Regions from separate parts of the Bacillus sp. UNCCL81 genome, predicted to be linked through region 2. Evidence: predicted binding sites of a transcription regulator. Region 2 holds the regulator's gene; the other holds the start of a gene.
The links. Region 2 encodes NrdR, which represses ribonucleotide reductase genes. Its sites were predicted from a motif close to AACACNATATATNGTGTT; they were not measured.
Positions count from the first base shown of each region.

Region 1: a site for NrdR is predicted at 3,176-3,193, ahead of nrdI (class Ib ribonucleoside-diphosphate reductase assembly flavoprotein NrdI). Genes of this name have one in related genera too.

Region 1 is NZ_FOMF01000003.1:269,284-275,788, forward strand. Features, by position in the region: gene BM319_RS07075 (efflux RND transporter permease subunit) at 1-1,417, opposite strand, end outside; gene BM319_RS25010 (DUF6254 family protein) at 1,634-1,744, shown strand; gene BM319_RS07080 (YkvS family protein) at 1,959-2,144, opposite strand; gene BM319_RS07085 (spore germination protein GerW family protein) at 2,320-2,628, shown strand; gene ykzS (protein YkzS) at 2,721-2,915, shown strand; gene nrdI (class Ib ribonucleoside-diphosphate reductase assembly flavoprotein NrdI) at 3,274-3,633, shown strand; gene nrdE (class 1b ribonucleoside-diphosphate reductase subunit alpha) at 3,620-5,704, shown strand; gene nrdF (class 1b ribonucleoside-diphosphate reductase subunit beta) at 5,864-6,505, shown strand, end outside.
Region 2 is NZ_FOMF01000007.1:16,637-23,141, forward strand. Features, by position in the region: gene dnaI (primosomal protein DnaI) at 90-1,025, opposite strand; gene BM319_RS15760 (replication initiation and membrane attachment family protein) at 1,040-2,470, opposite strand; gene nrdR (transcriptional regulator NrdR) at 2,507-2,977, opposite strand; gene speD (adenosylmethionine decarboxylase) at 3,812-4,198, opposite strand; gene BM319_RS15775 (glyceraldehyde-3-phosphate dehydrogenase) at 4,687-5,706, opposite strand; gene coaE (dephospho-CoA kinase) at 5,799-6,395, opposite strand; gene ytaF (sporulation membrane protein YtaF) at 6,472-6,505, opposite strand, start outside.

The sequences.
Region 1 (6,505 bases), on a different contig from region 2:
AAAAAACAATTGTTAAAGCAAATGGTAGGAATATTTTACTAGTAAATCCACCTACAACACCTAAAGGTAAGAAAACGACAATTGTAGTAATAGTAGAAGATGTGACTGCTTTTAATATTTCTTTTGTTGAAGATAAAATTAAATTATTTGAAATGCCTTCTTTTGATTTACGTATTCTTCGGAAAATATTTTCAATTACAACGATACTATCGTCCACTACGCGCCCTACTGCAACTGCCATACCACCTAGGGTCATAATATTTAATGTTATATCTAATTTAAGCAAGAAAATCGATGTAATTAATAATGATAAAGGTATCGATATAATAGCAATAAATGTAGCTCTGAAATTACGTAAGAAAATCAATACTGCTAAAGAGGCGAATAATGCGCCTAATAAACCTTCTTTAATTAAAGATTCAACGGATGACTTTACGCCTTCAGCAGAACTATAACCCACTTTATATGAAATTTCATTTTTGTACTTATCTAATACGTTAATTACTTTGTCAGCTACTTCAACTGTATTTGCATCTTGCTTCTTCGTTATTGCCATTGAAATAGCATCATTTTCGTTATAACGAATTAATTCATCTTTCGAATCTACTGATTCAATTTTAGCGATTTCTCCTAATGAAACTTTCGGAGTTTGAGCATTTTGATTTTGCGCGGTAGAAGTAAAAGATGCAGGCTGTAATTCTAAATCCTTTAGTTTTTGCAGTGTATCTAATTTTTCTTCGACCCGAATTGGAATTTTAATATCGCCATCAGTTATTTTTCCAGCAGGGAAGGATAGGAATTTTGCATTAATTTGATCTTTTATACTTGATAAAGAAAGCCCAAAATTTGCAACTTTTTGCTTATCAACTTCGATTAATAGGGAAGTAGTTTTTCCTCCACCTATCGAAACGCTGTTTACACCTTCAATTTTATTTAAAGCTGGTACGATTTCGTCATTTAAAGTTTTTTCGATATTTGAACCATCTTTTGAAAACATAGAGAGATAATAAATAGGGAATGATCCAAACGAAAAACGGTCTACCTTTGTTGTTACATTTTCAGGTAATCCAGCATCCTTTAATGTTGTATTTATTTGTTGTTCAACCTTATCCATATCCGTATTAAATGGAAATTCTAAATTAATAACAGAAACGCTTTCGAAAGAAGAACTTGAAAGTGTCTTTATACCTTCGATTGATTTAAATGAATTTTCAAGTTTTGTTGTAATCTGCTCATTTATATCATCTGGTGCTGTACCAGGATAAACAACTTGAACAGAGATTGCTGGAAATTCGATATTTGGAAGCTCTTCAACTTTTAATTTTGAATAAGAATATAATCCTCCAAATATTAATAAAAACGAAATAATAAATATTGCTACAGAGTTTTTTAAACTAAATTTAGTTAAAAAGTTCATTAACTACCTTCCTTTCTATAGATCGTGATAAAGTGATAAATATGTATAGTGTGAATTTTCAATCTTTTGATGGCGTTTTTTCTCTCATTCAAGATAAAGCTCTTAAAATTTTATACGATTTTCTTCCTCAATCCTTCTAAAAATAATTAACATAGATTTTCATTTTTTGTGAAATGATAAGATGGCAAGAAATGATTAATTTTAGGAGGTATGAAAATGACAAAATCAAAAAAAGAAAAGGAACGATTTTGGAATGAAAGAAAGTCGAACCATCAGCCACATGATAAAGTAAAATCGTTTAAAGAATTGGACAAAGAAACAAAATAGCCATCTCCTTTACTAAAGAGTGAATGGTACAAGATTTTTTTCGTAAAGATCACTTATCACATTTTCATTTGTAATCATAAAAAAAAGTCCCGTGATATACACGGGACCTGAGACTGATTTGGTAAAAAATTCTAATGAAATTTTAATAGAATCGAAATCTATGTAGTTCGAACCTTTTAAAATATGAATATAAGCAGAATCTACTATTTTTAAACTATTCTGCTGTTCTTACTATTTTATAATTTTTATGGTTTACGACTGTTAGCGGTTCCATTTCTAAATCTCTGAAGTTTTCCATTATGGATATGTCAACAATGACAGAATTTTTATTAACTTTTTGTACTCTACCTTTCAACCCCTGTTTAAACTCAATGATATTTCCTGCTTCTGCAATTTTCATGAGCGTATCTCCTAACAAAGTTTTGACTTGACACCTTCTATAATGCATGAAAACGGTTTAAAGGTAAAGAGAAAATTTAAATTTTTTTACAATTTTGTCTTTTTTCATAAGAAATTATGTTTAAAAACCTTTTGAAAGGCAAAAATGGTTGTAGCACTTTCAGGAGGTTAGTTTGTTGAAAGAATGGTTTGATGAGTTTGAAGTAGAAATTTCAAATGAAATTAAAAATTTGGTTAGTAGTAATACGCTTATAGGTGATCCGATTTTATTTTTTGAAAACATTATTTTAGTACCATTTTTTGAAATGATTTTAGCGCTAGGCGAAGCTCATTCATCATACGAGTTTGCGAGTATTGGAACAGGAATAGAAGTAATTCCTAAAGCATTTTTAGTTTTAAAAGATGGAAAAAGTGAAGTAATTTTAGTAAATAATAAAAATATGAATTTAGCTGTTACAGAAAAAATTCTTGATTTAACGATTTAGTTTCCATTAAGTACATTCTTTGTTAATGTTAGGATTGAAGTTTATTTCTTGTAGCAATCAAAAAAACGATCAAAATAATAAAGGGTGATTATATGGAACAAAATGAATTTATCAATTTGATTGATCAGTTAGTTAAAGGTGAGATTTCAGAAATTAGCGTTACAAAAGATGATTTTTTAGCATTTAGACAAATAATCGTTAATCGAGATGACTTTAAGCACTTCCGTGGAATCGCTCAGCATGGAGGCCATGTAATTTATACTTACTTAGAAGAAGCGAGAAGTTAACTGTATTTATTAAAATCTAAAGTCAAAATAATATTATTTTAATCGTGTACTCATTAAAAGTTTGCGAAAAAAAAAAGTTTTTTTAGCTTTTTTTCTTATTTCGCAAGGTGTTAATGAGTACTTTTTTTGTGAAAATGTTATGACCTCATTTGACAAAAAAATCGTTTTACACTTTATTGCACTCTTCTCCATAATTTGTTAAATTTCATATATTGTTTTATTTCGAGACATATTGTCGAAATGTTTATTTTTTAAATTCAGTACCTATATGTTGTGTTTGTTCTAAAAAGGTAATACAATATGTAGGTATATAATATAAGTATTTTCAATATTCTTACATATTAACGAGGGTGATAATATGGTGATAGTTTACAGTTCAATGACTGGCAATGTTAAGCGATTTGTCAATAAAGTTAGAATGCCGTCAATCCAAATAAAAGATGGACTAAAAATTGAAGTACCGTATATTCTCGTAACCTATACTACAGGATTTGGTAACGTACCTGAAAACGTAAGTACTTTTTTGAAGAGTAATTCGAAGTATTTAAAAGCAGTCAGTGCAAGTGGTAATAAAAACTGGGGAGATTCTTTTGCAGCAAGTGCAGATAAAATAGCATCAGACTATCAAGTTCCAGTGTTATCAAAGTTTGAACTGTCAGGGACAAGTCGAGATGTACAATATTTTATTGAGGGAGTGGAAAAGCTTGAGACATATTGAGCTGAATAATGAATTGACGATTAAAAAAGATGGTTTTTTTGATCTCGCAAAAGATAAAGAAGCGCTTCTTTGTTTCTTAAAAGAAGTTGAAGATAAAAAGATTCAGTTTTCTTCTTTAAAAGAACGCTTAAACTATATGATTCAAGAAAACTACTATTATAATGTTGAGATGGATTACTCCTTTGATGAAATAGAAAAATTATATGAGTTAGTATACAATGCAGGTTTCACTTTTCAATCATATATGGCCGCATCAAAGTTCTTTAAAGATTACGCATTAAAAACAAATGATGGAAAGAATTACTTAGAAGGTTATGAAGATCGAATTGCGATCGTTGCACTATATTTAGGAAGAGGCAATATTGAAAAAGCATTGAAATTAGCAAAAATGATGATTCAACAAAACTATCAGCCTGCTACTCCAACTTTCTTAAATGCTGGAAGAAGTAGAAGAGGCGAATTGGTGTCATGTTTCTTATTAGAAATGGACGATAGTTTAAATTCAATAGGATTTCAAATTAATACAGCAATGCAATTGTCAAAAATCGGCGGTGGTGTTGCACTAAATCTATCAAAACTTAGAGCACGTGGAGAGCAAATTAAAGAAATTGATAACGCTGCAAGTGGTGTTGTTCCTGTTATGAAGCTATTAGAAGATTCATTTTCATATGCTAACCAGCTTGGACAACGTAAAGGTGCTGGTGCATCATATTTAAATATTTTCCACTGGGACGTAGTTGAATTTCTTGATACAAAAAAAATCAATGCCGATGAGAAGAGTAGAATTCAATCACTATCAATCGGTTTAATTGTTCCAAATAAATTCTTTGAACTAGCAGAAAAAAATGAACCATTCTATGTATTCGCACCATATACAGTGTATAAAGAATATGGAATTCATTTAGATGATTTTGATATAGATGAAAGATATGAAGAATTATTAAATAATGAGCGAGTTAAAAAGAAAAAACTAGATTTAAGTGCACGTGATCTTTTAGTAAAAATTGCTGCGATTCAGTTAGAATCTGGTTATCCATATTTAATGTATAAAAGTAATGCTAATAAGCAACATGCATTAAAGGATATTGGCGAAATTAAAATGTCTAATTTGTGTACAGAAATTTTTCAACTACAAGAAACATCAGTCATCAATAACTATGGTGAAGAAGATCAAATCAAACGTGATGTCAATTGTAATTTAGGATCATTAAATATCGTAAACGTAATGGAAAATAAAGCGATCAGAGAATCTGTACATGTTGGAATTGAGGCATTAACAGCTGTAACAGATATGACGGAAATAGAGAATGCACCTACAGTGAAAAAGGCAAATGAAGAACTTCATTCGGTTGGTCTAGGTGCAATGAATTTGCATGGATTTTTAGCGAAAAATGGAATTTCATATGAAAGTGTTGAGGCTAAAGATTTTGCGAATACATTCTTTATGATGGTAAACTTTTATTCTATTGAAAAAAGTATGCTAATCGCTAAAGAAACTGGTAAAACATTTAAGGATTTTGAAAAGAGTGAATATGCTAAAGGTACTTATTTTGAAAAGTATACTTCAAAATCATTTGAACCTAAAACAGATAAGGTAAAGGAATTATTTAATGGGATCTATATCCCGAATGAATTTGACTGGGTTACATTAAGTAAGCAAGTACAAGCGTATGGATTATATAACAGCTATCGTTTAGCAATCGCGCCTACACAATCGATTAGCTACATTCAAAATGCTACTTCATCGGTGATGCCGATTGTAAATGTGATTGAATCTAGAACGTACGCAAATTCAACAACTTATTATCCGATGCCATATTTATCAAAAAATAGTTTCTGGTATTATAAATCAGCTTATGATATTAACCAATTTAAGTTAATCGACTTAATTGCTGAAATTCAGCAACATGTCGATCAAGGTATTAGTACAATCCTTTATGTAAACAGTGATATCTCAACGCGAGAGCTTGCTAGATACTATATTTATGCTAATAAAAAAGGATTAAAGAGTTTATATTACACACGTACTCGTAAATTAAGTGTTGAAGAATGTATTAGTTGTTCAGTATAAAAAGTAGTATTGGACTTTAGTATAGAAGGAGTTCAATAGTCTAAATTGAAATCTAAAATAAATTACTTAATGATCTAAAATGAAAAGCTCGAATATAGAATGCATTATGCATATTGTTCTATATCATCGAGCTTTCTTTATGATTAGGGGGAAATATGAATGAAAGCTGTTAACTGGAATAAAAAAGAAGATGATTTTAGTTTAGTGTTTTGGAAGCAAAATCTATCGCAGTTTTGGACTGAAGAAGAAATTGTCGTTTCATCTGATAAAAATACTTGGAATACATTATCAAAAGAGGAACAATCAGCATTTAAAAAGGTTTTAGGTGGTCTAACATTATTAGATACAAAGCAAGGCGGGGAAGGTATGCCTTTAATCTTAGTTCATCTTAAAAATTTACAAGCAAAAAGTGTACTAGCTTTCATGGGTGCGATGGAAGAAGTACATGCGAAAAGCTATTCGCATATTTTTACAACTCTTGCTACAGAAGATGAAATTGAAGATTTATTTAAATGGGTGGACAAGCATCCAATTTTAACTAAAAAATCGGAATTAATTTCTTCATATTATTTAAATTTATTAAAGCGTGATGTTTCGGATGAAGAGTTATACATGGCAATGGTTGCAAGTGTATTTTTAGAAAGTTACTTATTTTATAGTGGGTTTTTCTTCCCATTATACTTAGCCGGTCAAGGGAAAATGACTGCTAGTGGTGAGATTATTAATCTAATTTTACGAGATGAAAGTATTCACGGTGTATTTGTAGGACTATTAGCACAACAAATATATGACCAATTTACT
Region 2 (6,505 bases):
CACCTAGTCCTATATATATTAAAGAAATAATTAAAAAATGACGCAAAATCACTTAGTAATTTGTGATTTTACGCCATTTTTTGATTTTTTTATGAATGTCTTAAATTTGAACCAGAAATTTTAACTGGTTTGGCTAAAAACTTAACACGATCTACAATACGTGCTGCTTTAACCCTTTCTTCTTCTCCACGTTGAGAATATGTTAAGTGATGCTCTAATTGATTTAAATCAGCATTCGATGTAAAGAAGGTAGGCAATTTTTCTAGCATGCGGTATTGAAGTATTGTGCCTAATATTTCATCTCTTGCCCAACTAGACATTTGCTCTGCACCAATATCATCTAACATAAGAACTTCCACTTTTTTTACAGCTTCAATTTTCTCCTCTAATGTGCCATCACTAATAGAGCTTTTTAGTTCGCGTAAAAATTCTGGTAAATAAACGAGCATTGAAGTTATTTCTTCCTCTGCTAGTTCATTTGCTATAGCCCCAAGAATATACGTTTTTCCAACCCCAAATGGACCATGTAAATATAAACCTTGAGCCATTTTTCCTTTTTCATAGTTCATAATAAACTGTCTAGCAGCAGAAATTGCTTCAAAACGGCCAGGGTCTTCTAAAGACAAGTTTGACATAGATGCTTGAAGAACATCCTTTGGTAAGTACATGCATTTTATCAATGACTCATGTTTTTTGCGTTTATCATGTTTGACACCATTTGGACAACGATCATATTGAACATCAATACGTTTTCCTTGAATAATCAAATGAGGATGATAACCATGCACCATATTTTTACACTCATTAAAAGATGGGCAATCTTCACAATTTACACTTTGTCCAATATACTCATATAGCTTAACTAAGCTACTATCAATCATTTGATCCGTAATTTCATTTTTATGCTCAGCTAAAAATGAAATGATTTTTGGGTGACTACGGACTTCTTGTCGCATTTTTTGAAATGTGTCCTGGAATTGTTTATTTTTCATTAATGCACTAAATGCGTTTTGAATAGGTTCCATTAGCGTCCTCCCATTTAACGTTTCTTTTTATTTTTAAACATTTCTAGTTCTTTTTCTAATCGTTTTCGTTCTTCATCTATCGAAGAATCGTTTTGGTTATTGATTGTTGCCGGTGCAGTCTGTGATTCATTCGACTCACTCGATTGAAGCCAGTCAGGTACAATCTCAGTTCGAATTGTTTTATTTCGTCTATTACTTGAGCGAGTTTTTGCAGCAGTTGCACTTTGTTTAGTTTCTTCAAACTCTTTACGGGCAAGATCCATAGCTTGTTTAACTGTTGTTACACCTTTTCTCGCCCAATGACTTGCTATCTTAATTACGTAATTTCTAGAAAGTTTTTTATCTAAACGGATCATTACATAGTCAATTAACACATTTGCGACCCCAGGTAGAAGCTTTTGATCGATCATAATCTCTTCGATAATTTTCAAATCAGCTTCACTTGGTTCAGCTCCACCCGATATCTCCTTAAGGTACTGGCGAGGAGAAATTGTTTCGAAACAATGAATTAATTTTTCTTCTTGAGTTGATGGCTGCTCATTGATCATTTGTCTATGCTGAATCGGTTGAACCTTTTCCACAATAGTAGGCAGCGCTTCATGATGTTGGAATTGATACCAGTCTCTTGCTTCAAGTCGAAGCGTCTCAATATTGATTTTATTATCTTCATTTAATGAGCGCATAACAATCGTTTTCATTTGAATTGGATTTATTCCATATAAAAATGCAAGTTTTAAAATTGTTTCTTTTACTTCTGTAGTAAATGCTCTTTTTGGAACAAATGAATCTGAAAGTCCATCTAAAAATAGAGCATAGTCAAACTCTTCCATTTTGACAGATATTTTAATTGGCTGATTGTCTTGTAAAATTCTACGATCATTTGCCGTAGAAAGATCGTTACTTTGCTGAATTTCATTTAATTGCTCAACTGTAATTGCCTGGAATACCGAATCAAATGAACGTGAAATCTCACGAAACCCTTCTTTCGAAAATGCCTGTCTACTAAAAAAGGTTTTGGTTCGTTGATATTGTGTTTTTCCAATTGTTTTAAACAGAAAAATATTTAGGATAGGGTCTTCGAAAAAAGAATGAGGATCTAGCGGAGATTGAAGCTCATACAGAAGCTTTTTTGTACTATTTTCAAATCCTTCATAAACTTTAAGTAAGCCGATTCCTTCAAGGATTAATCTTTGTTCATAAATTGATTTTAAATTACTTTTCATTCCAAGCATTAAAGAATGATGTGTTAAAGTATTAGGATTAAGGTCCGTTTGTTCACATTCACTCCAAAGCGTCATATATAAACTTAAAGCTTGACTACCAATTATTGGTTGATACAACATCGTCAATACTTGCCTATGAAAATTATGTAAATACCCAGCTGCCATTACAGTATAAGGATCCGCAGGTAGAACATCCATCCAGTGTTGCTTATCAATAGACATTCAAACATTCCTTTCTTGTATCAAAAGAGCGAAGTATTATTCGTCTTTACCTCGCTCTTTGTTAATTAAATCTTTTAATTCATCAATGAATACATTAATATCTTTAAATTGACGATAAACTGATGCAAATCGTACGTATGCAACTTCATCTACTTTAGATAAATGCTCCATGACCATTTCACCTAGAACTTCACTCGGAACTTCTGATGTGCCACTATTTTTCAGTTCTTTTTCAATGCTATGAATAATATCTTCTAGCTGAGATAAAGAGACAGGGCGTTTTTCACACGCTTTGATCAGACCCCTTAACATCTTATCTTTACTAAATTCTTCACGAGCTCCCTCTTTTTTTACAACTAAAATAGGATTATCTTCAACTCGCTCGAAAGTTGTAAAACGATGCTGACATTCTTCACATTCACGTCTTCTTCTAATTGAACGACCTTCATCTACTGGTCTACTATCAAGTACTCTTGTCCCATTAAAGTTACACGTTGGACATCTCATCGTTATAGTTCAACTCCAAACACTTAATTGTTTAAACGTATTATTATAACTCTATACTATAACAAATTCAAAATAAACTAAAGTTTATTTCATGCTGTCGAAAAAAGAAGTTGTCAATTAAATAAGAATGCCTTGTTGATTTTCACTACGAGATGCTCGCTTTCCATGGGGCATGAGCTGAGCCTCCTCGTTCCTGCGGGGTCTCACCCTTCCTGCATCTCCCATAGGAGTCGAACATCCCTTCGTTCCAATCAACTCTTCAAATATAAAAATTAATCTTTAGATCATTAGAATAATGATCATTTTAAATAATTGTCTTTTATTGACTAAAAAATGTACCCAAAATTCAAATTCTACTTATACAAATTTATAAAATATGGTAAACCCCTTTATGACATTGCTCTTTAGCTGAAATAATTTTTTCTTAGCGAAATCATTATTAAGTCAATTAAAAACATAAAAAACATTTTTTAATCAACGAGTTTCAGAGCCTCTTGTAAAAACTTAAACTTAATGTTCATACTTTTCATATTGACTCTAATATATTTCAACACTCTTGATAAATTAAAGTTTTTTCAACGAGTTGGAAATTATCAATAAAAAATTAATATTATGTTGATGTTAAACAATTTTAATAATAAGCCGTTCAAAACTTCTTTATTTTAATTTAATGAAAATATTTTTTTACTATGTAAAGATTATTGAAAACAAGTTTGTTTAGATAATCTGATTTTAGCTCCAAAATTTAGCCTAAATGCAGCATTATACCAAACTCTTTAAATCAATTTAACAAAACAAAAAAGAGAGATGAAAAATCACCTCTCTCAATTCTTTTTAGTTACCATTTACAATTTTTACATTATCAACTTGAATGGGACCCATTCCTCTTGGTAACTCAACGTTTTCGCGAGTATCAGCTTCTAAAGCTTCAGCGATAAAGTTTGCAGCTACATTCGGATCAATTCTATCACCGCAAGTGTAAACATCAATACTTGCATAACCATGCTCAGGAAAACTGTGAATAGTTAAGTGTGATTCTGAAATGATTACGACACCACTAACGCCATGAGGAGCGAACTTGTGAAAAGCAACTTCACGAACTTCTGCACCAGAGCGTAACGCAGCATCAACAAAAGTTTCCTCAATAAATTTCATATCATTTAATTTTTCTGTATTACAACCCCATAATTCTGAAATGACGTGACGACCCATAGTATCCATATTCATTTCCCCCTTAAAATAATTTGTCATGACTTCTATTGCGAAAGTATGATCAACTACCACGGGGGAAAGTTAGTCCAAAGAGGTCCTAACCCTTTAAGTAATTAGTTATACTTTTAGAAGTTCACGAAAGTTAGTATACTTTTTTTAAATTTGAATTGCAAGATAAATTTTATTTTTTTGTTATTTACTGAATTAATTGTGAAGAAAATAAGTCTAAAAGTGCGATAAATGCATGTATAGCAGGGAAACGAAGGGTACATGCTTTTTAGGGGATCGATCGTTATTTGGTATTGTAAATCAAGACTTCTTAGGTGAAAATCAACGTTCCTCATGTAATAGATATTAAGTCATAGATCCCTCTTTTATTTAGTCATAAATTCACATTTCTTCTTAATATGTTATATAACTTCAAAAAGACTAACCAGATAAACTAGTTAGCCTTTTGTATTCGTTTACAATTTTTTATAAGTACAAGATTTTAATGATTAAACAGTTTCAAGCTTTTTTATTTTAGAAGCAACGATTGACACTAAGTCAACTACACGTCTTGAGTAGCCCCACTCATTATCATACCAAGCTAATACTTTAACTTTTGTACCATCAATTACCATTGTTGAAAGAGAATCGATAATTGCAGAGTGTGTATTAGTATTAAAATCAATTGATACTAATGGTTCGTTACAATATTCGATAATTCCGTGCATTGATCCTTTAGAAGCAGTTTCAAATACTTCATTAATTTCTTCAACAGTTACTTCTCTCTTTAAGTCAACAACTAAGTCAACAAGTGATACGTTTGGAGTAGGAACACGTAAAGCCATACCATGTAACTTGCCATTTAAATGTGGAAGTACTTTAGATAATGCTTTTGCTGCACCTGTAGTTGTTGGAATAATTGATTGACTGCAAGCACGTGCACGACGTAAATCTTTATGTGGATTATCAATATTTTTTTGATCATTTGTAAATGAATGAACAGTTGTCATTAATCCATTAACAATACCAAATTGCTCATCTAATACTTTTACAACTGGCGCTAAACAGTTTGTTGTACAAGATGCGTTTGAAATAATATGATGATTTTCTAGGTCTAATTTATCATCATTTACACCAATTACTACTGTGATATCTTCATTTTTACCAGGTGCTGTTAAAATTACTTTTTGAGCTCCAGCAGTGATGTGCATTTTTGCTTTTTCAGCATCATTAAATTTTCCTGTTGCTTCAATTACTATATCAACATTAAGCTCGTTCCATGGAAGTAACTCAGGATTTCTTTCACTAATTAATTCCACACGCTTACCATCAACGATTAAATGATCTGCATTTGCAATTACTTCACCATCAAACTTGCCATGAACTGTATCATATTTAATTAAGTGCGCTAAAGTTTCAGAAGGATAACTTGCATTAATTGCAACGATATTATAATCTCCATTTTTAATTGCTTGACGGAAAACCATGCGTCCAATTCGACCAAATCCATTTATTGCTACATTTACCATAAGTAAACCCCCAATTAAGTTATACTGTTTATTATCTCCCTGCAATTAGTATAACACATAACTTGGATTTTGGTTAAACTATTTACATTATTTTATGAAATAATTTTATTTAATAGGTCTTTAACTTGTATTTTTGTATCCTCAAAGTCACCATTGTTATTTATTACGTAGTCAGCACGTGCTGCTTTTTCTTTAACTGGTATTTGAGATGCAATACGTAAAAGTGCATCCTCTTTCGATAAACCATTACGATTCATCAAACGCTTTAATTGATTTTCTTCCGACACTGTCACTACGATTACTTTTTCAACCAATTCAATTGAGTTACCCTCATATAAAAGAGGAATATCTAAAATAACAAGTGGTTCACCTTGTTTTATGTATCGATCAGCTTGTTCTTTCATTTCACGTCTGACTTCCGGATGTACTATTTCATTAAGTTGTAAGCGCTTTTCTTTATTATTAAAAATAATACTTCCGAGAAATGGTCGATTAATTTCACCAGACTCTAAAAGAATCTCACTTCCGAAAGCTTCAACGATTTTTTTAAATGCAGGTTGTCCAATTTCAACCACTTCTTTTGCAATTACGTCTGCATCAACAATTGGAACATTTAATTCCTTTAAGTAATTGGAGACTGTACTTTTTCCACTTGCAATACTACCAGTTAGTCCAAAAATTTTACCCATCTTTTATTCTCCTTACACTAGATAAAGAGGACCAAATGGAATAAATCCATTCGGATACACTCTTTCATTATTTTTATTACATCTTCATTAATCCAATTAATATTAAGAAA